DNA from 2 places in the Enterococcus sp. AMC1251 genome. Region 2 is predicted to be linked to the other one. Evidence: predicted binding sites of a transcription regulator. Region 2 holds the regulator's gene; the other holds the start of a gene.
What was found. Region 2 encodes HrcA, which represses chaperone genes, less so after heat shock. Its sites were predicted from a motif close to TTAGCACTCNNNNNNNNNGAGTGCTAA; they were not measured.
Positions count from the first base shown of each region.

Region 1: the regulator HrcA is predicted to act here: its motif matches at 5,384-5,410, upstream of groES (co-chaperone GroES).

Region 1 covers NZ_CM177098.1:1,138,263-1,150,299, reverse strand. The annotation lists gene AC4BBR_RS05315 (TraX family protein) at 1-51, shown strand, start outside; gene AC4BBR_RS05310 (putative mucin/carbohydrate-binding domain-containing protein) at 236-2,923, opposite strand; gene groL (chaperonin GroEL) at 3,375-5,003, opposite strand; gene groES (co-chaperone GroES) at 5,067-5,351, opposite strand; gene AC4BBR_RS05295 (hypothetical protein) at 5,574-5,756, shown strand; gene AC4BBR_RS05290 (CPBP family intramembrane glutamic endopeptidase) at 5,844-6,512, shown strand; gene AC4BBR_RS05285 (redox-sensing transcriptional repressor Rex) at 6,576-7,241, opposite strand; gene AC4BBR_RS05280 (ABC-F family ATP-binding cassette domain-containing protein) at 7,458-9,404, shown strand; gene AC4BBR_RS05275 (GntR family transcriptional regulator) at 9,418-10,053, shown strand; gene AC4BBR_RS05270 (quaternary amine ABC transporter ATP-binding protein) at 11,370-12,037, shown strand, end outside.
Region 2 covers NZ_CM177098.1:1,408,435-1,420,471, forward strand. The annotation lists gene AC4BBR_RS06510 (hypothetical protein) at 1-638, shown strand, start outside; gene AC4BBR_RS06515 (ATP-binding cassette domain-containing protein) at 650-1,285, shown strand; gene hemW (radical SAM family heme chaperone HemW) at 2,330-3,499, shown strand; gene hrcA (heat-inducible transcriptional repressor HrcA) at 3,761-4,804, shown strand; partial or broken gene grpE (nucleotide exchange factor GrpE) at 4,828-5,409, shown strand; gene dnaK (molecular chaperone DnaK) at 5,481-7,310, shown strand; gene dnaJ (molecular chaperone DnaJ) at 7,507-8,673, shown strand; gene AC4BBR_RS06545 (helix-turn-helix transcriptional regulator) at 8,730-9,671, opposite strand; gene AC4BBR_RS06550 (energy-coupling factor transporter transmembrane component T) at 9,952-10,839, shown strand; gene AC4BBR_RS06555 (ABC transporter ATP-binding protein) at 10,812-12,037, shown strand, end outside.

The DNA of each region.
Region 1 (12,037 bases), 270 kb from region 2:
GTGGTTTTGTTTAGTATTCAGCAATTTTTTATTGTACCTTATTTCACCTAAGTAATGAATAATTTAGAATAAATGTCCCGAAATTTTACAATGCCCTATAAAGGCTTTGTAAGATTTTCGGGACATTCACATATATATCCTAACTTTTTCACGCTGTTGCTTTAGAGTGTCTATTTTTTCTCAAAAACATTCCCTATTTACTTTTCTTTGTCAGCATCTTTTAAAGATTATTTTGCTAATATTCTAATCCATTCTCTGTTACTTGATACGTAATTGTCTCACTTGTTGGCAAGAGTTTTTTTACATCAGTATTTTCTATCATCAATCGATCTTTATACTCACGATGATATAACGTAACATAATCGCCTATATTCAATGTGATTTTGTCTTGCTTTGCCACATAAAATTTGTTTCCAATATACTCATTGTCATATTTTTCAAAACCCATGCGATTTCTAATAATTATCCCAGCATACTTATCAGAAAAATAAGTATGGGGCTGTCCTGATGTTGTATCGATAACTGCCGTGCGCTCATTTAGCGATAGACTTATTTTCGAGAATACTTTGTCTCCTAATCCTTTTAATGTGTATTGAAAATGAGAGCCATTATTGGGATTAGGTTGAGGTATTGACGCACTATCTGCTTCTTCTATTCCATTTTCTTTTACTTGATACGTAATCGTCTCATTTGTTGATAAGTGAGCTTTTGTATCTATATTCTCTATCATCAATCGATCTTTGTATTCACGATGATATAACGTAATATAATCACCTATATTCATTGCTACTTTATCTTGTTTTGCCGAATAATTTTTATTTCCAATATATTCATGGTTGTATTTTTCTATACCATTTCGATCGTTAATCGTTATCCCAGCATACTTATCAGAAAAATAAGTATGAGGTTTTCCTGATGTTGTATCGATAACTGCCGTGCGCTCATTTAGCGATAGACTTATTTTTGAGAACACTTTGTCTCCTAATCCTTTTAATGTGTATTGAAAATGAGAGCCATTATTGGGATTAGGTTGAGGTATTGACGCACTATCTGCTTCTTCTATTCCATTTTCTTTTACTTGATACGTAATCGTCTCATTTGTTGATAAGTGAGCTTTTGTATCTATATTCTCTATCATCAATCGATCTTTGTATTCACGATGATATAACGTAATATAATCACCTATATTCATTGCTACTTTATCTTGTTTTGCCGAATAATTTTTATTTCCAATATATTCATGGTTGTATTTTTCTATACCATTTCGATCGTTAATCGTTATCCCAGCATACTTATCAGAAAAATAAGTATGAGGTTTTCCTGATGTTGTATCGATAACTGCCGTGTGCTCATTTAGCGATAGACTTATTTTTGAGAATACTTTGTCTCCTAATCCTTTTAATGTGTATTGAAAATGAGAACCTTTATTGGGATTAGGTTGAGGTGTTGACGCACTATCTGCTTCTTCTATTCCATTTTCTTTTACTTGATACGTAATCGTCTCATTTGTTGATAAGTGAAGTTTCGTATCTGTATCCTCTATCATCAATCGATTTTTGTACTCACGATGATATAACGTAATATAATCACCTATATTCATTGTTACTTTATCTTGTTTTGCCGAATAATTTTTATTTCCAATATATTCATGGTTGTATTTTTCTACACCATTTCGATCGTTAATCGTTATCCCAGCATATTTGTCAGAAAAGTAAGTATGAGGCTTTCCTAATGCTGTATCGATAACTGCAGTATTACTATTTAACGATAAATTTATTTTCGAGAATACTTTGTCTCCTAATCCTTTTAGAACTATCTCATATGAATTTTTTTCAGGGACTTTCTCAGAATAATAAAAATCTTTCTTTTGATCAAAAATATCAGTAATTGTTAATTGAATTTGATCTCCTGCATTTATTGAAAATTTATCAGTAACACTATTTTTATACGATTGTATGGAATCAATTATTTTTAGCGTTTTGCCATTTCTATTCACTTTAATAGTTGCTTTAAATTGAGGTGTACTAGTTGATTTTAATTTCCAATCAACTGAAAATTCATTTTTAGTGTGCTTCACATTAAAACTATCTATTAAAATATCATTTATTTTAGGTTCACTTGGTTGGTTAATTTTATACGTTTTTCCTTTACCTATTGTTGAATTTTCAAAGCCACCTGCTTGTGCCCAGAAATAATCATTTGTTGCTCCACCATTCCAATTTTGATCATTGCGATGCTGATTTTCAACTTTTTGTGTATCCCAAGATACCCATCTCTTCTCTTTTAAAGATCTTCCGTAGCCATTTTTTAATTTGAAACTACGTTTATGTTGTCCTGTACCAGCCCAATCTTCTTGAAACATTGTTTGACCATATTTAAAATTTATATTGGCTACTGGAAAATCTAGTATAGCAATTTGCTTCCAGTTATTATCTGAATCTTTTACCCACTGACCTACTTTAGTGTGAGAATGTTCATTCCACGAACGTAACAACATTGTATACCATTGATTAGGTTGCCATGGATACGTAGTAGATACTTTTCTTCCTGTACCTTCTCCACCAAACCTTTCTGAAATTGACTCAGAATCTAAATATTCAGCTTTTATAGCCTCATTTGTTGAAATAGGATCCCATATAGAGAAATGAACCGTTCTTTTTCCAGATTGTTGTTGAAAACCTGCATATCCACCTGCTTCTCCTCCTTGATTCCAATTATGGACAGCCCAATAAGTATATGGTGTTGTATCCATACCACTCCAGTCAGTCATAATTATATCTGATGATTGAGAATTAGTGGGAGTTACATAAACACCAGGTGCATTTCTCGCGGCAAAAGCCACTCCTCCACCAATAGTTAAATAACAACTTACCAACAATGTTAAACCTATTATCTTAATAATAGATGTCAAGCTTTTTTTCATTAAAATTCCCCCTTTATGAATAAATTATAACAATAAGTTGTATCTAAATCAATATTCAAAAAAACATTTGTTATTTTTTAAAAATATATTCATGTTAAAGTATATATATTGTTTTTTCTTTTATTTCTTTATTACGCATTAATGTCACTCTCAGATAACAATTGATTCCTTCACCGTTAGGTAAATCTAATTGCTTGTCCTCTATTGAGCGTCCACACATTCTCACTAATTAACTAGTATCAAAATAAATGAAAAAGTGTGAAGCAAAACTAAAAATCAGTTTTGCTTCACACTTTATATTTGAATAGACAACAAGATAAACGTAACGACTCCGCCTCGCTTTGATTACATCAAAATTGAAATTCTATATTTTTGTGTCACTTTCGTGAATTTCTTCTTATTTCTCAGTTCTCGGAGCTAGACGCCTTTTATCTCAACCCAAATTAAATGTCTACATCATGCCACCCATTCCCATTGAAGGATCCATTGGCGGCATTGCAGCACTTGCTGGTTCTGGCTTATCTGCCACTACTGCTTCTGTTGTTAATAATAAGGCAGCAACAGATGCAGCATTTTGTAATGCAGAACGAGTTACTTTTGTTGGATCAACGATTCCTGCTTCAACCATATTTACCCAATCACCATTTGCAGCATTAAAACCAATGCCCAAATCGATATTTTTTAATTTATCCACGATTACTGAGCCTTCATATCCAGCATTTTCAGCAATTTGACGGATTGGTTCTTCTAATGCACGAATCACAATTTTCACACCTGTTGCTACATCACCATCAGCATCCAATTTTGCAACTTTACCAATAACATTTACTAGCGCTGTACCACCACCAGAAACCATACCTTCTTCAACAGCCGCGCGAGTAGCGTTCAAGGCATCTTCAATACGTAATTTTAATTCTTTTAATTCAGTTTCTGTTGCGGCTCCAACTTTAACAACTGCTACACCGCCAGCTAATTTCGCTAAACGTTCTTGTAATTTTTCACGATCAAAATCAGAAGTTGTTTCCGCAATTTGATTTTTAATTAATTGAACACGTGCATCAATACTTGCTTTTTCACCAGCGCCTTCAACGATTGTAGTATTGTCTTTATCAACAACCACTTTGCTTGCGTTACCAAGGTTTTCGATTGTTGTATCTTTTAATTCTAGACCTAGATCTTCTGTAATCACGGTTGCACCTGTTAAAATAGCAATATCTTCAAGCATCGCTTTACGACGATCACCAAAGCCTGGAGCTTTAACGGCAACAACATTGAATGTACCTCGGATTTTATTTAATACTAATGTTGGCAATGCTTCACCATCAACATCATCTGCAATAATCAATAATGGGCGACTTTGTTGTAAAATTTGTTCCAACAACGGTAAAATATCTTGAATGTTGGAGATTTTTTTGTCAGTAATCAAGATATACGGATTTTCTAAAGCAGCTTCCATTTTGTCATTGTCTGTCACCATATATTGAGATAAGTAACCACGATCAAACTGCATTCCTTCAACGACGTCTAATTCCGTCTCGATACCTTTTGATTCTTCAATCGTAATAACACCATCATTACCGACTTTTTCCATTGCGTCAGCAATCAACTGTCCAACACGATCAGATCCAGAAGATACAGCTGCCACTTGCGCGATGGCTTCCTTTGAATCAACAACAGTTGAAATGTTGTGTAACTCTTCAACCGCAGTTTTAGTTGCTAATTCAATCCCACGGCGGATGCCTAAGGGATTAGCACCTGCAGTAACGTTTTTCAAACCTTCGCGAACGATTGCTTGTGTTAAGACTGTTGCAGTAGTTGTTCCATCTCCTGCAATATCATTTGTTTTAGAAGCAACTTCTGAAACTAATTTCGCACCCATATTTTCAAAATGATCTTCCAATTCGATCTCTTTAGCAATCGTTACCCCATCATTTGTGATCAATGGCGAACCAAAAGATTTTTCCAAAACAACGTTACGACCTTTAGGACCTAATGTTACTTTTACTGTGTCTGCTAAAATATCTACTCCACGAAGCATTGATGCACGAGCATCTTCTGCAAATTTGATTTCTTTTGCCATAATTCCTTCACCTCAAAAATTTTATTTTTTCTATTTTAAATGTTTTTTACGTTTAAAAATGAATTACTCGACAATCGCGATGATGTCTTTACCAGAAACGATCAAATAATCATTTCCTTCATATTTAACTTCTGTACCTGAATATTTTTCAAACATGACTGTATCGCCTACTTTTACTTCGGCAGGAACTTTTGTACCGTTCTCTAAAACACGGCCTTCACCGACTGCGATAACGTTTCCTGTTTGAGGCTTTTCTTGAGCGGCAGATGCTAAGACGATGCCTCCAACTGTTTTTTCTTCTTCTTTCGCGACTTCAATAACGACGCGATCGCTTAATGGTTTTAACACAATAAATCCCTCCAAAAAAATATTTTTCTTTTTTAGCACTCTTAGTTAACGAGTGCTAACTACACTATTTATAATACTCATTTCCCTTTCGTTTTGCAAGTCTTTTGACTAAATTTATTAAATAATTGTTCAAAGAAAATAAGTTTCTTTACATGGTTCGACATATTCCTTCTCTATCTTCCATTTCATGGTAAAATAAGAACTGAAAGAGAGGCGATTGAAATGAAACAACGAATCATAGGGGCTCTTACGTCCACAGGACTTTATTTAATTATTGCCAATGTCGGGAACTTCTTTTTTGGAGTAAGTAGACGTTTTGACTGGACTACTACAATATGGGAAGCAGCATTTTTCTTCGTATTTATCTTTCTACTATTGGGATATCGCAATAATCGAAAAAAATGATAATCTGCTAAAAAAAACACTAGCTATGGTATACTTTTTATATTCTGCAATTATTGAAAGGAGTTTTCTGTTTTTATGTCTACAAATATGTCTATTAGAAAAGTAAGCTTTTTAATGCTTATTATATATGGACTCGTCTTCTTTTCTCCTTTTATCTTCAGATCCTTTTCATCTGAAGTTATAATCGGTGGTACGACGTTTACTTATATTCTAGGTGCTGGTTTGATGATTTGGCTGTATATCAAAAATAAAAAAACTGCCGTTACAATGGTAGAAAAACAAGCTACACTGACTTCCCCAGTTTTTATCTTCTTACTCGGTGTCAGTGGTATTTTTTTAGCAATGATCATCCAAGCTATTGTTTTTAGCATTGAAACAACTATTACAGGTGTTGATCCTAGTTCGCAAAATACACAAAATATTATCAAGGTTATTTTAGCGAATCCGCTATTTATTCTAGCAACAACAATTGGCGGGCCTATCATGGAAGAGTTTATTTTTCGTCGTTCTTTGATTAGTCTAACTGAAACATATACTGGATTTTGGTTCTCGGCTATTATTAGCTCCTCTTTGTTCTCTGTTATCCATCAAGATGGTCATTTTTTTGTTTACTTTTGCATGGGACTCTTTTTTGCTCTCCTTTATAAAATGACTGGTAAAATTTGGACCTCTATCATTGCCCATTGTGGAATGAATACCATCGTTGTGATCGCTCAACTTGTATTGCATTATGGAAATATTGAATTACCTAAATAAACTTAAACATAAAACCCCAGGAAGTGCATTTTCTGTAAAAATGCACTTCCTGGGGTTTTCAAATCATTCTTTTTCATCGTCAATTTCAGTATCGACTAATTCATTATCGTGATGTAAGAAGTAAATCAAGGTTTGTAGTTCATTCGTCAAATCGACATTTTGAATCAAAACATCTGTAGGTGAGACTAATCGAGCTGCCGTAAAATTCAAAATACCTTTCACTCCAGCATCTGCTAACTGACTGACAACTTCTTGGGCTTTTCTGGCTGGTAAAGTCAAAATTGCCACTTCGATTTGCTGAATACGAATCTGTTCCATCATATCTGTCATTGGATAAACCGGAATACCATCAACAATTCTACCGACAATATCGTCGTTGACATCAAAAGCGCAACTAACGCGAATACTATTGCTTTGATGAAATTTATACTTTAGTAAGGCACTTCCTAAGTTACCTACACCAATCAATGCTACATTTGTTAGTTCATCATCATTCAACGTTTTTGCAAAGAAATTCATCAGGTTCTCTACATCGTATCCATAACCACGCTTACCTAATTCACCAAAATAAGAAAAATCTCGTCGAATCGTCGCGCTATCTACCTGTACCGCTTCACTTAGTTCAGTAGATGAAACTTTATTTTTGCCTGCATCATGCAGAATTCTCAAATAACGATAATATAGGGGAAGGCGTCTTGCCGTTGCTTTTGGAATAATTTGGTCTTTCACAATCGTACCTCCAATACTCTAAATATACACAAATATCCACTTCTCATAATAGCAGTTATTCCAAATAAAAAGCAATCTTATCGCTCAAAAAAATGAACTATTTTTTGAACTTTTTAGAATTATCAAGCAAAAATTTTGGTCCGATTGTAGGACAGGTGCTTTTTTCAATCAATTTGTGCTACACTAAAGTTATTGAAATAGAAATGAGGATACCAAATGATTTTACTCCAAGCAAACCAGATTGCCCGATATTTCGGCGCAGACACTTTGTTTGAAAACATACAAATGGAGATCAGTACAAATAGTAGAATCGCTTTAGTCGGTCGCAATGGTGCTGGTAAATCTACTCTTTTAAAAATAATTGCTGGTATCGATGCACCTGATGCCGGTACGATCGCTAAAAATAAAACAGCCAGTCTAGGTTACTTAGCTCAAGATACTGGACTTGTTTCTAATAAAACTGTTTGGGACGAGATGCTTGAAGCCTTTGTCGATGTGATCACAATGGAACAACGGATGCGTGAATTAGAGTTGATTATCAGTGAACTTTTGCCTGACGCTTCAAATTATGAATCTATTATGAAAGAATACGATCGGCTGCAACACGATTTTTCAGAAAAAAATGGTTACAGCTATGAAAACGAAATTCGTTCTGTCCTACATGGTTTTGGATTTAAAGAAGACGTTTATTCAAAACAGATCAGTACCTTATCTGGTGGTCAAAAAACACGATTAGCTTTAGCACGAATGCTCCTACAAAAACCAGATATTTTGATTCTCGATGAACCAACTAACCATTTAGACATCGAAACTCTTTCTTGGTTAGAAAACTACTTACCTAGTTACTCTGGTGCTCTTTTGATCGTCTCGCATGATCGGTATTTCTTGGATAAAGTTGTTACCGAAGTCTATGAGATCAGTCGTCATAAAATGAGGTATTACAAAGGAAACTACTCCAAATATTTAGAATTGAAAGCTGAACAATTGACCAGTGAATGGAAAGCTTACGAAAAACAACAAACTGAAATTAATAAACTAGAAGACTTTGTAGCCCGAAACTTAGTCAGAGCTTCCACGACTAAAAGAGCGCAAAGTCGTAGAAAAACGTTAGAAAAAATAGAACGTTTAGATCGACCTCAAGGGGATGAAAAATCTGCGAATTTTCTTTTTTCAATTGAAAAAGTCTCTGGAAATGTCGTACTTCAATTAGAAGATGCTGCGATTGGTTATGAAACTCATATCTTATCACAACCTGTTTCATTGGATATCCGTCGTCAAGAAGCAATTGCCTTGGTCGGACCTAACGGAATCGGAAAATCTACTTTGCTAAAATCGATTATTGGAAGTATTCCCTTCATTAAAGGTGCAGCCACTCTTGGAACTAACGTTCAAATCGGTTATTATGACCAAGAACAAGCAAACCTTCACGGAACCAAAACCGTTTTAGCTGAACTTTGGGATGAACATCCAACCACTTCAGAAAAAGATATTCGGACTATTTTAGGTAGTTTTTTATTCAGCGGAAATGATGTAGAAAAAACAATTCCACTTTTAAGTGGCGGTGAAAAAGCCCGGGTTGCTTTGGCAAAATTATCCATGGATAAAGAAAATTTCTTGATTCTAGATGAACCGACCAACCATTTAGATATTGATAACAAAGAAGTTTTGGAAAATGCTTTGATCGATTATGAAGGAACACTTCTTTTTGTTTCACATGACCGTTACTTCATTAATCGCATTGCAACTAAAGTTATTGAACTTTCTGAAACTGGTAGTAGACTCTATTTAGGTGACTACGACTATTACCTAGAAAAGAAAAAAGAAGAAGAAGAATTAGCTTCATTATTAGCTGAACAATCTGCCACAAAACAAGTAGATACAGTAAAACCTAAAAATGACTTTTATCAAAACAAGGAACAACAAAAAGTGCTTCGTAATTTGAACCGAAAAATTACACAAATTGAAGAAAATCTGACAGTATTAGATACAACGATTGGCCAGCTTGAACAAGCAATGAGCGACCCTACGCTTGTTGATGACCATATGAAGCTAATGTCATTAAATGAAGACTTAGAAACGAAACGTGTTGAACAAGAACAATTGCTGACTGAATGGGAAAATTTTAGCTTAGAACTAGAAGAATTAGAAGAAAATAACGAATGAAAGGCGGTCAAACATGACTTCAAAACGCATAAATGTGACGAAACCAAAGTATCAGCAAATTGCTGTTGATGTAGCCGCTAAAATCGCTGATCAGACTTTTCCTGTGGGCGATAAACTTCATGCACGATCCACTCTTGCAAATAAATACAGTGTTTCTCCTGAAACAGCCCGCAAAGCAATCAGCGTGTTAGTTGATTTAGAAATCGTCAAAGCAAAACACGGCAGTGGCTTCTATGTTCACTCAATGAAAAAAGCTGAACTCTTCGTTGAGCAATACCATGATGTTCAATCGATTCATGATTTGAAGGATGATCTAATTGACAGTGTAAAAAAACAAAAAGAAGAATTAAGTCACTTCTCAGAAATTTTGGATAAACTTGTGGATCAGACCAAACGCTTTGACTCATTCAATCCGTTAAATCCGGTAACATTTACACTAACCGACGATGCATCACACCTTGAAATGACGATCAGCGAACTAAATTTATGGCAAAGTACTTCTGCCACTTTGATTGCGATCAAACATGGTGATGAATTACTGGTATCTCCTGGGCCTTATACCAAACTGACTGCTGGTGATACGATTTATTTTGTTGGTCATGAATCCACACTGCAACGAGTTCAAAATTTTTTCTATCCAAATTCATGAACTATAAAATAACCAAATCTAAATCAACCCCAAAGAGTTAAATTTTCAGATCTAACTTTTTGAGGTTGATCTATTAATATACAACTTTTTTATCCATCTTATTTACTATACTGTTTAGGGCATTTTCAAAATGTTTATCTAAAAGGAATTCCACTTTCTTTTCATTTTCATGTAATAATAAGTTTTTGTATGATCCTCAATTTTTTTCATCTCCTTTTTAATCTAAAAAAACACTGTACCTGTCAAAATTTTCCTTGCCGTTCTATAAGAAAAAAATAGAGCAGATCGTTATATTATCTTCCTTTTGTATTTCAAAATTGATTGTTGTTTTAATCAAGTCGTCACTATACCCAAAAACCAATTTTATTTGATTGTTGGATAGATTACTTTGTTTAAGCAGTAGATTGGGAATCGTATCAGGTATCACACAAGCTGCTGTACAAAGTGCGCCCGTCAACGCAATTGTTTTAGCAACATCTCATCTTGATTATTGCCAAACCTATCTAAATCGTCTTTAAATAGAAATACACCTTTACTCGCCCATCCTCGATAAATACTACACTCGATTTTTCTCTACTCTATCACTCCTATCTAGCTTAATTATATGTTTGAAAGAAACCGAAGTACCAGCAATATTTTTGATAATAACCATCAGTGATAACTATTATCAATTAACAGTGTCGTCTAGTTTAATAGATGTTTTTGCCAAATACATTGTTCATTAGCGAAACATTCAGATAATTACTAAGATGGCATTTATAATTAAAAGATCTACCAAAAAATTTCCCAAGAACTTTTTTCAGAGTAATCAACGATCATCTACTGAAAAAAACTTAAATTGATTTTTCTAGCTAGCAATTCAATGGTCTAAATATCGATTATCGATCTTGAGGTATAGATGCTCAGTTTGAAGTCTGGATTCCCATTTCAAAAGATAGCTACGACAATTACTTTGTCTATTACAAGCATTTCCCACTGATTTGGTATTATGAACTGACATATTCATCTTCTCTGATAAAATTTAATATCACTTTCTTTTCTCTTTTTAGATCGCTAATTTGACAAAGTGACTACACGATGTTAACCTAGAATGGTCACTTTTTGCAGAAAAGAAAATAATTTTCTTTGCATGCATATTAAGTTTTAGTGTTATAACTAAAAATACTGGCGTTTGTAGTTACCTAGCTTCACGAGCTAGTCTCTCGGGAAAAAGATAAAATCCGATTGTGGCTTAAAACGCCACCCTCTGTTTTTCCTTTTTTCCTGTCGAGACTGAATGAGCTCGTTCAGCTTTTAAAATAAGGAGGAATTTTGTTTTGCCCAAAGTAAAAGTTTCGCATTTAACAAAAATATTCGGTAAAAAGTCAAAACAAGCACTGGATATGATCAAAGAAAACAAAGATAAAACCGAGATCTTGAAAAAAACTGGCGCTACTGTAGGAGTTTATGATGTGAATTTCGAAGTGGAAGAAGGAGAAATCTTCGTGATCATGGGGCTTTCTGGTAGTGGTAAGTCAACATTGATTCGTCTATTAAATCGTTTGATCGAACCCACTTCCGGAAATATTTTTATTGATAATCAAGATATATCAAAATTGGATAAAGAAGGTCTTAGAGAAGTTCGGCGTAATAAGATGAGTATGGTATTTCAAAATTTTGGTCTCTTTCCTCACCGTACAATTTTGGAAAATACTGAGTACGGTTTAGAAGTTCGTGGTGTTCCAAAAGAAGAACGAAAAGCTAAAGCTGAACAAGCCTTAGAAAACTCAAGCTTACTTGCTTTTAAAGACCAGTTTCCTAATCAACTATCTGGCGGAATGCAACAACGTGTCGGTTTAGCTAGAGCCTTGGCTAACGATCCAGAAATTTTATTGATGGATGAAGCCTTTTCTGCTCTTGATCCATTAATTCGTCGAGAAATGCAAGATGAATTAGTCGATTTACAAGAAAATGTGAAGAAGACGATCATCTTTATCACACATGA
Region 2 (12,037 bases):
AAGTAGCACAGGAATTTTCAAAAAAAGTTATAAAAAAAGAAATAAAAGACATAGAATTCATTTTCATTAAAAATAATCCTACATTAATGTTTTTTGGATCCACTAGAACTAAATTAAGTAATCCTATTTTAAGAGTGCTTACACCTAATAACATTCAGAAAAAAAGTTCGGTGTATGCAGATATTATTTTAGGACAAACTGACTATTTTTTTGTGAAAAATAAAGGCGACTTAAAAGAGATTATCAAAAAAAATGATGTGTATTCTGAATTTCCAGTTCAAATAAGTGCGTATAAATATCTAATGAGTACTATGAATGAAGATGTACAAATTATGGGGATTTTCTTTGTGATAATAGGTACGCTAATATTACTATATTATATAATTTCTTATTTTTTGAGTGGTGTATTTATTTCGATGAATTCAAAAAAATTTAAGTTATATATTCTATTCGGTCTAAAATTGAAGCTAATTATGATTTCATATGTAGTTATTTCTATACTACCGTGGCTGTCTATTATATGCTTCAACTACACAAAAGAAATCTTATTTTTAATATGTTGTATTTCAATAGGAAGCATTATTCTTTCTTTTGTAAATTTTAAAAAGATATATATAAATATAACTGATTTAGAGTAGAAGGTGAGTAAATGGATATATCAATTGAAAAAATTTCTAAAGAAATCAATGGAAAAACTATATTTTCAAACATTAATTGGCAAATTAGAAACAATTCTTTGGTCGCGATTAAAGGAAACAGTGGTGCTGGAAAGACCACGTTGCTAAATATAATATCTTTATTAGATAAGGCAAGTTCAGGAGATATTTTATTTGATTCAGAAAATGTTACAAACATTGGTATAAAAAAAAGAAGACGATATTTGAAAAAAGATTTAGGGTTTGTATTTCAAAATTATGGATTATTGGAGGATTCTACGATTAAACAAAATCTAGAAATTGCTTTAAAATCGAAAAAGTTAGGAAAGAAAAAGAAACTTGACTTAATGACAGATACTCTGCTACAAGTGAATTTGTCAGCTTTAGATTTAAATGTAAAAGTTAGCTCTTTAAGCGGCGGTGAACAACAAAGGATCGGACTTGCTCGTTGCATTTTAAAAAATGGCAATTTAATTATAGCCGATGAACCTACAGCTGCATTAGATAGTGAAAACGAAAAAATGATAATGCTGCAATTTAAAGAATTAAAAAAGAGAGGACATACCATAATTTTGACTACGCATAGTAAAAAATATGATGATTGGTTTGATGATATATTCTATTTATAATGTGTCTATTTTTGTATCCTAAACGAAAAAATACAGGATGAAAAGGAAGGGGATTTAGCTAATAAAAGAGTTGGCGATTGCCAATGAAGATTTACTTATGCGAAGACGATCTATTAAAACTATGGACAGATTTATGGCTATAGTTACAATAAGTGTTTCTATTTTTATTACGCATTTTTTTACTAAAAAGGTATCACTGGTATTGAAGAGACATTTGTTGATTTAGTAATTAGAGAAGCGGTGTATTGAAAATATTAAAAAGTAGTATTTGATGGGAACTCTGAAGGAAGCATTTTCTTTGAAGTTCCTATTTTTTGAAATTTTGTGTCTGTTATATTCTCATCATTTTTGGCAATAAGTGCAGGAATAAAACACGTTCATTCCAAGATGTGTAAAGTGTATAATGATATTTCAGTAAAGCTTTCCGTAAACTGGGAGAGGTGAAAATCAAATACGGTTTGGTGTCTCAAATAATGAGTAGATTAAGAAAGAAGAAAATGAATGTGACTACTAAAGATGCACTAATCCAAGGGTTTGAAGGTTTAAACAAGAATACATTAAATGTCTGGTTAATAAAGATAAGAAGTAGCAATTAATTTCATGAGTATGTCATTAATCCTACTCATAAGTCAGTTTGGATTAATGCAATTCTTGAAATGGAAGGTACACGAGAGAGGTTACTGAGTTAGAAAATGACAAAAAAATATGTTAAACTAAAAAGTAATAAAAGATTGGTTTGGCACGAACTAATTCTGTTTTTTCTGTTTTTAGTTTCACTTTTCGTAAACTATATTTATCTTCAATTCACGTAGTTTGAATGTATAAGGGTGAGTAAAGTTATGAAAGTAAGATTTGATGATTTTAGAGGATATTATACTGAAAGGTATATAAGAACAGATCAGTCTGATCATGATCCTATTTCTGGAAAACGAAACAAAAAGTATTGGATGAAAGCTTAAAAGATGCTTGATTTGTAAATTCGTGAATTGAATATAGCTATCTGAAAAGTAGTATGGTTTTGTATTTTGAAAGGAATAAAAATAGATGATAAATGATAAAAAAAATAGTAATAACAAGGTCGGAGCCTACTTACATATCCCATTTTGTGAACACATATGTTACTACTGTGACTTCAACAAAGTTTTTTTAGAAGGGCAGCCTGTAGATGAATATATTCAAGGTCTTTTGACAGAAATTCGCTTGACGAAAGAACAATATCCAAGCCTCGATACTGAAACAATATACATTGGGGGTGGGACGCCAACTTCACTTTCAGCAGAACAATTGGCTGTTTTGCTGAAAGGCGTGCGGGAATTACTGCCGTTTAACGATAAAAATGAATTTACTGTTGAAGCAAATCCAGGAGATTTGACTCGGGAAAAATTACAAGTGATGAAAGAATATGGCGTGAATCGATTATCAATGGGCGTACAAACCTTTGATAATCAGTTGCTAAAGAAAATCGGACGCAAACATACAGCAGAAGATGTCTACGATACGATGAAATTTTTGGAGAAAGAAGATTTTTTAAATGTGAGTATCGATTTGATCTACGCCTTACCTGGTCAAACCTTAGAAGATTTTAGAGATACGTTGAAACGTGCGATTGAACTTGATTTACCTCATTATTCGCTCTATTCATTGATTTTAGAAAATAAAACAATGTTTATGAATTGGGTTCGTCAAGGTCGTTTGCACTTGCCAGATCAAGAAGTCGAAGCTCTGATGTTTGAAGAAACAATTATTGCAATGGAAAAAGCTGGACGTCATCAATATGAAGTCAGTAACTTTTCTTTAAAAGGGCAAGAAAGTCAACATAATTTATTGTACTGGAATAATGAACACTATTATGGATTTGGGGCGGGAGCAAGTGGTTATTTAGGGCACACTCGTTACCGTAATCATGGTCCAATCCAACACTATTTAAAACCATTAAGAAAAAATCAACTGCCTACAGTTGAAACAGAGATATTGACACTAAACAATCAAATGGAAGAAGAACTTTTCTTAGGTTTACGAAAAATGAGTGGTGTTTCAAAATTTCGTTTTAAAGAGAAATTTGGTTTATCTTTAAACCAAGTTTATAAAGAGATAATTCCAGAGCTGGTTCAAAAGGGATTGCTAATAGAAAACGAGAGCCATATTCAACTTACTGAAAAAGGACTTTTTGTAGGGAATGATGTATTTGAGGCATTTCTTTTAGATGTAGAATAATAAAGTCTAGTTTTTTAGAGGTTGGGACAGAAGAGCTTATTTCCGAAGGGGTGCTTCTGTTCCCACCGTTTATTCGGATTCTAGGTGACTGAGACATAACTCACAGAGTTATGTCCCAGTCACTTTTTTTCTCTGTTAGCACTCGGTGTTGAAGAGTGCTAATTGCGCATGTTTTTCTCTTGACATTTATCTGAGAACTTGCTATATTAATAAATGTATTAGCACTTGATCAGTATGAGTGCTAATGGAGGGTGGTAACTTATGATAACGGAAAGACAAAAGAATATTTTGCGACTTATCATCCAAGGGTACACAAATACAGGTAATCCTGTAGGTTCAAAGAAATTAATGGAAGAAGGAATCAAGACGAGTTCTGCGACCATTCGTAATGATATGAAAGCTTTAGAAGCTTATGGTTTATTGCTTAAAACTCATTCGTCTTCTGGTAGAATTCCTTCGATGGATGGTTATCGCTACTATGTGGATCATTTGTTGAGGCCAACTGAAGTCGAACATGATGAGTTAGAAACAATTCGCCATTCGTTTGGGAAAGAATTTCATGAAATAAACGATATCATTGAACAATCAGCTGAAATACTTTCTAATTTGACTAGTTACACGGCTTTTTCATTAGGTCCTGAGGTAAAGGAACGAAGATTGACTGGTTTTCGAATTGTTCCATTAAATGAACGTCAGATCATAGCGATTATCGTAACGGATAAAGGCAATGTAGAAAGCCAAGTATTTGCGATTCCATCATCCGTTTCAAGTCAAGATTTGGAAAAGATGACTCAAATAATCAATGATAAATTAGTGGGACAACCATTATTGACGGTTTATCATCGTTTGCGTACAGAAATTCCCATGATTTTACATCGTCATTTTCAAACCCCAGAAGGCATGATGAATCTATTTGATGCAATGCTTGGACACGCTTTTGAAGAAAAAGTTTTTGTCAGCGGACGTATGAACCTTTTAGACTTCGGTGTAGAGAAAGACATTGACCAACTAAAATCTGTTTATACTTTTATGAAAAATACGAATGAGATTACACATTTGTTGACAGCTGATGAAGAGACAGAAACGCAAATAGCGATTCGAATTGGCTCAGAAATAGGAAACGATTTACTTGACCATATGAGCATGATTACAGCAACTTATGAAGTGACTGGCCACGGTAAAGGGACGATTGCTTTGTTAGGTCCTACAAGTATGCCTTATTCAAAAATGTTTGGTTTGGTGGATGTTTTTCGCCATGAACTAGCTTCAAAACTTGGTGCTTATTATCGTTCTCTAGATGAATAAGTAAAAAGTTGAAAATATAGAATTCTAATAATTCTACGGAAACGAGAAGGGAAGTTGCCAGAGTGAGTAATAAAAAAGAAACAAATGAAGAATTAAAAGATGAACATTTGGAAGCTATCGATGATTCAGGTGTTTCTGAAACAGAAGCTGAGATGACAGAATTAGAAAATGTCAATGCTGAATTATCAGAAATGGAAGATAAGTTTTTAAGAGCACGCGCTGAAATTGCCAATATGAGCAATCGTTTCAAAAATGAGCGTGAATTGCTTGTTCGTTATCGTTCACAGGATTTAGGTAAAAAATTACTACCTTCGATCGATAATTTAGAGCGCGCGATGGCAATAGAAGTCGATGATGAACAAAGTGCAAGTTTGAAAAAAGGTGTCGCGATGGTTCTTGAAGGATTACAAGCTGCATTGAAAGATGAAGGTATCGAAGAAATCCCAACAATGGGCGAAGTTTTTGATCCTAATTTACATCAAGCCGTTCAAACGATTCCTGCAAGCGATGAAACACCAGCAGACACAATCGTCGAAGTATTACAAAAAGGCTACAAATTACATGACCGCGTTTTACGAGCAAGCATGGTTATCGTTGCCCAGTAGCAACAGAAAACAATGTTTGCATTGATATAAATAAAAAATTAACTAAAAACATAGATTGGAGATTATTAATTATGAGTAAAATTATTGGTATTGACTTAGGAACAACAAACTCTGCAGTTGCAGTTTTAGAAGGCGGAGAAGCAAAAATTATTGCAAATCCAGAAGGAAACCGTACAACACCTTCAGTAGTCTCATTCAAAAATGGCGAAATCCAAGTTGGTGAAGTTGCAAAGCGTCAAGCTGTGACGAATCCACATACAATTTCCTCAATCAAACGTCACATGGGTGAAGCTGGTTATAAAGTAGAAGCAGATGGTAAATCTTATACACCACAAGAAATTTCTGCAATGATTTTACAATATTTAAAAGGTTTTGCTGAAGAGTATTTAGGTGAGAAAGTTGATAAAGCTGTTATCACTGTTCCAGCATACTTCAACGATGCACAACGTCAAGCAACAAAAGACGCTGGTAAAATCGCTGGTTTAGAAGTAGAACGTATCGTTAACGAACCAACAGCGGCAGCATTAGCTTATGGTTTAGATAAAACCGATAAAGACGAAAAAGTTTTAGTATTTGACCTTGGTGGTGGTACATTTGACGTATCGATCCTTGAATTGGGCGATGGCGTATTCGACGTATTATCAACTGCTGGTGATAACGAATTAGGTGGAGATGACTTTGATAATAAAATCATCGACTACATGGTAGCAGAATTTAAAAAAGAAAACGGTGTTGATTTATCTAAAGATAAAATGGCTGTTCAACGTTTGAAAGATGCTGCTGAAAAAGCGAAAAAAGATTTATCAGGCGTTACTTCAACACAAATCAGCTTACCGTTTATCACAGCAGGAGATGCTGGTCCATTGCACTTAGAAATGAACTTGACTCGTGCTAAATTTGACGAATTAACAAGTGATTTAGTAGAACGTACGAAAACTCCTGTACGCCAAGCGTTGAAAGATGCTGGTTTGAATCCGTCTGAAATCGATGAAGTTATTTTAGTTGGTGGATCTACACGTATTCCAGCTGTTGTAGAAGCTGTGCGTAAAGAAACAAACAAAGAACCAAATAAATCAGTGAACCCGGATGAAGTAGTAGCAATGGGAGCTGCAATTCAAGGCGGAGTTATCACAGGTGATGTGAAAGACGTTGTATTATTAGACGTAACACCATTATCATTAGGTATCGAAACAATGGGTGGCGTATTTACGAAATTGATCGACCGTAATACAACGATCCCAACAAGTAAATCTCAAGTGTTCTCAACTGCTGCTGATAACCAACCAGCTGTAGATATTCATGTATTACAAGGTGAACGTCCAATGTCAGCAGATAATAAAACACTAGGTCGTTTCCAATTAACAGATATTCCTGCCGCTCCTCGTGGTGTGCCTCAAATCGAAGTAAGTTTTGATATCGATAAAAACGGTATCGTAAATGTACGTGCGAAAGATTTAGGAACGCAAAAAGAGCAAACCATTACAATTAAATCTTCTTCTGGTTTATCAGATGACGAAATCGAACGTATGGTGAAAGATGCTGAATCTAACGCCGAAGCAGATAAAGCACGTAAAGAAGAAGTTGACTTACGTAACGACGTTGACGCATTATTATTCACTGTTGATAAAACATTGAAAGAATTAGAAGGCAAAGTAGATGCTGATGAAGTGAAAAAAGCGGAAGATGCTCGTGATGAGTTAAAAGCAGCTGTCGAAGCGAACGATATCGAACAAATGAAAGAAAAACGTGATTCATTAAACGAAATCGTTCAAAACTTAACAGTAAAACTTTATGAACAAGCAGCGCAACAACAAGCGCAAGAAAATCCTGAAGCTGCACAAGGTGGAGCTGATGATGTTGTAGATGCTGACTTTGAAGAAGTAGAAGGCGACGATAAATAATCGTTAACAAGCTGGCAAAGACCAAAGTCATCGCTTTGGTCTTTGCCTATCTTTATTTGTAGATAAATATTAGCAAATTGAGGGAAGCTATTTTGCTTTTACTTAATTTGTGGTATGATTACAACGATGTTTTTATACCAATAAGTTGGCGTCGATCCTTTTTAAAATAAATGTAATAATAGTTGGAGGGGAACTAATGGCTACGAAAAAAGATTATTATGAAGTCTTGGGTTTAGCGAAAGGTGCTTCAGATGATGAAATAAAAAAAGCTTACCGTAAGCTTTCCAAGCAATACCACCCAGATATCAATAAAGAAGCAGATGCTGAAGAGAAATTCAAAGAAGTATCTGAAGCATATGAAGTATTGAGCGATCCTCAAAAGAAAGCAGCTTACGATCAATATGGTCATGCAGGGACTGATCCAAACTACGGCGGTGCTGGTGGTTTTGGTGGCTTCGGCGGTGGTGGATTTAGTGGAGGCAGTGGCTTTGGTGGATTTGAAGATATTTTCGATTCATTCTTTGGCGGTGGCTCTCGTAGTGTCGATCCGACTGCGCCAAGACAAGGATCTGATTTGCAATATACAGTCAATCTAAAGTTTGAAGAAGCGATTTTTGGTGTGGAAAAAGAAATCAAGTATAATCGCGAAGATAATTGCGAAACCTGTGGAGGGAATGGGGCTAAACCTGGTACTCATCCTGAAACTTGTCATAAGTGTCATGGCTCTGGTTCGATCAATGTTGAACGTCAAACGCCACTTGGCCGTGTGATGAGCCGTCAAACTTGTGATGTTTGTCGTGGTACTGGTAAAGAAATCAAAGAGCCTTGTCCAACATGTCACGGAACTGGACATGACAAAAAAGCGCATAAAGTGAAAGTCAATGTTCCAGCTGGAGTAGAAGACGGACAACAAATGCGTCTGGCAAATCAAGGAGAAGCTGGAATGAACGGTGGACCGTATGGTGATCTATACGTTGTATTCAGCGTAGAAGACAGTAATATTTTCGACCGTGAAGGTTCAGAAATCTACTATGACTTACCATTGAGCTTCGTACAAGCAGCGCTTGGTGATGAAGTCAAAGTACCGACGGTTCATGGCGATGTAAAATTGAAAATCCCAGCAGGCACTCAAACAGAAACAAATTTCCGTTTACGTGGCAAAGGCGCGCCACGCTTACGTGGCGGTGTTAATGGCGATCAGCACGTGAAAGTTAAAATCATCACGCCAAAAAACTTAAACGACGAACAAAAAGAAGCATTACGCACATTTGCTAAAGCTGGCGGTCAAACCGTAAGTGAACAGCAAGAAGAAGGTTTCTTTGATAAAATGAAAGATGCTTTTGGCGGTAAGAAAAAGAAATAAAATGAATAAGTTTTTCAGAGTGTACCGTAATTTAGTACAAGCTGAGAAGCTTTTTTTTATCTATGGTTTTGATAAAGCGTAAGCAAATTTTCGATACGCCGTTTCAATTCGGTTCTAACATGAGCCGGCTTTAGACATTCGCATTGACTGCCAAACCCCAAAAGTAAATTGTAGCTAAATTCATCTTCCGTAAAAGGAAATTCGACAATCAATTTCTCAGATTCATTAGAAGGATAAAACCGTAATTGTCCAAATTTATCAACTAACTGCTCTTTGATTTTATGCGTCACTTTGAGCGTCGTGATCGTAAAATTTCTACTGTAGAAAGGTTCCTTCCCTAATGGTTCCGCTTTAAAGTTTCGTAGAATAAATGTTGAAGAAGACAAGTTTAAATTAATCATTCTAGAAAGCTTGAAAGTTCTAAAATCATTTCTTTCTAAGCAATAGGCTTGTAAATACCAACTGATTTCCTTCAAAACAAGTCGATAAGGCTCAACAGTTCGTTCGGTTTTTCTCCCGTGATTATCTTCATAGTCAAAACAAAGTAATCGGTGTTGATCCATACTGGATTTAACGATTTCTAAAAAAGGTTGTAGCGTATTGTTCCTGGTCCAAGGCGTTAAATCGATTGCAATTTGGTTGGTTTTGAATTCAATTTCTTCTGAAAAATTCGCTGGAACAAGTGTTTTTATTTTTTCAAAGGTTTGATTTATTTGAATCGGAGAAATATTTTGTGATAAGCTCTCTAGTGCGATCAGTATAGAAGTGATATCAGAAGAGGTAAAAAAATTTTTATCTATTTTGTAATTATCCATAATTTGGATACCACCATTTAAGCCAGGGGAAGTAGCTACCGATATTCCAGATTCACTAAGAGATTGAATATCTCTGTAAATGGTGCGGACTGAAACTTCCAACATTTTAGCTAGCTGAGGAGCGCTAATCTGTCTTTTTTCTAATAAGATCATAGTGATTGCTAATAGACGTTCTGTTTTCATAGGAGCACTTCCTTTGTTTATTTAGGAGGAATCGTTCATCTTATTATAACGAAGAATTCTTCGTTTGGGTGAATAACAGGAGAAAAATTTTCGTGCAGGTGTGGATGATCAAGAAAAATTGACTTTCGCTATCTAGATTTATATAATATGAATGTTGCTTTAGGTTACAAACGCTATTATATTAATGAAGTAATGAGGAATTGAATGTTTCTAAAAGAACAGTGTAGGCTGTTTTTTTATTATCCAATAGAAAATACTGAGTAGAGAAAGGAAGTCTGATATGAATAAAGCGCTTTTTGAACAACGACATCCACTAGTCATTTCGAGCTATTACATAGTGGTGCTATTGATCGTAATGAGTACGACAAATCCAGTGATCATCAGCCTTTTTTTCTTTGGAAGCTTGTTCTTTCAGTTACTTTATTTGAAAGGAAAACCAAAAAAGATAGTGATTTATCCGTTGGTTTTTCTAGGGCTTATAACAGTGACGAATCCTTTATTTGTCCATCGAGGAGCAACCATATTATTTTTTTTATTGAATAAACCAATTACTAAAGAAGCGTTTGTCTACGGTTTTTTTATGGGTATGATGATTGCGACGGTGATCTATTTGTTTAGAAATCTTCAAGCGGCAATTGATTCAGAGCAATTTTTTTATCTTTTCGGAAAACGTTTCCCTAAAGCAACATTGATTTTAACGCTGGTTTTTCGTTTTATACCGTTACTTCAGCACTATTATCAAGACCTAAATCGAGTACAAAAAACAATTCAACGAACACATAAAAGAAGCTTTAAAGAACGCACGTCTTATAGTTTAGATTTATTTGGGAATTTATTTTCTTGGTCGTTAGAAAATGCGATGGAAACGGCAGATTCCATGAAGGCACGAGGTTTGGGCATTATGACCAGAAGCAGTCGACTGAGTTATCGTTGGAAAAAAATGGATACATTATTTTTGATCTTGGTTATTCTATCGGTTGCTTTTTTTATTTTAGGAAGGATAAATGGATGTTATCAATTTAATTATTATCCTTATCAGCAAAATGCGTATCTACTAGTACAACAAGACTGGGTAAATTACTTATTTCTTTTCATTTTGGCATTTTTTCCGTTTGTTAATCGGGTAGGGGAGGTGATCATTTGGGCTATCTTGAAATCAAAAATCTAACATTTCAATATGCTGGAAGCGATAAAATAGTCTTAGATGAGTTAACATTATCTATTGATCAAGGTGATTTCATTTTAATTTGTGGAGCTTCCGGCAGTGGAAAATCAACGCTACTAAAACTGTTAAAACCTCAACTAACACCTGCTGGAAAGCAGACGGGGACTATTTATCTGAACAATGAAAAAATCACGAATCTTCCAGCGCTTTTTACAACCAGTAAAATTGGCTATGTTATGCAGAATCCTGAAAATCAGATTGTGACAGAGAGTGTTTGGCATGAACTGGCATTTGGCTTGGAAAATATGAGTATTTTAGCTTCTGAAATGAAGAGTCGAATTGCTGAAATGGCTAATTTTCTCGGCATTCATGAATTACTTGAATCTAAAACAAGCGAATTATCGGGTGGTCAAAAGCAACTGATTAATCTAGCTTCTGTTTTAGTGATGAAACCAGATATTTTGATTTTAGATGAACCGACAACCCAACTTGATCCGATTGCTTCACAAAAATTTGTTGATATACTTGTAAGGTTAAATCGAGAACTGGGTTTAACGATTTTATTAGCTGAGCATGGATTGGAATCAATCTTTGCTCAGGCTGATAAAGTTGTTCTTTTACATGAAGGTCAGATGATTTTTGCAGATGAGCCAAGAAATATTTCCAATGAAATTAAGAAAGGTGGAACCGATCTTAGCCGTTTTATCGTAAGTTTACCGAGTGCTACGCAAATTTATCTGGAGAGTGGTCTGCAGGATAATTGTCCTGTTACGGTTTTAGAAGGGAAGCGGTTTTTAGCGCGGCATTTCTCAGCTACTATTATGTTGCAGGAAGAAAAACCTGACCCTGTTTCTCAGAATCTAGCAAGTAAAAGTATTCAATTGAAAAATTGTTGGTTCCGCTATGAAAAAAATGGTCGGGATATTTTAGCGGGGGTGGATTTTGAGATTCGTGAAGGAGAAATTTTTTCTTTAGTCGGAGGAAATGGGACTGGAAAAACAACCTTATTGAAAGTTATTGCTGGAATCAATAAATGTTATCGAGGGGCAATCTCAATTTTGAATCAGCCCATTAAAAAGAATCGGCACACTGTAGGTTATTTACCACAAGAGCCTCAAACACTCTTTATCAAAGACTCTGTGTTGGAGGATTATAGGAATTATTTAGATAGCAAAAAAATGGATGAACAAGAACAATTAAA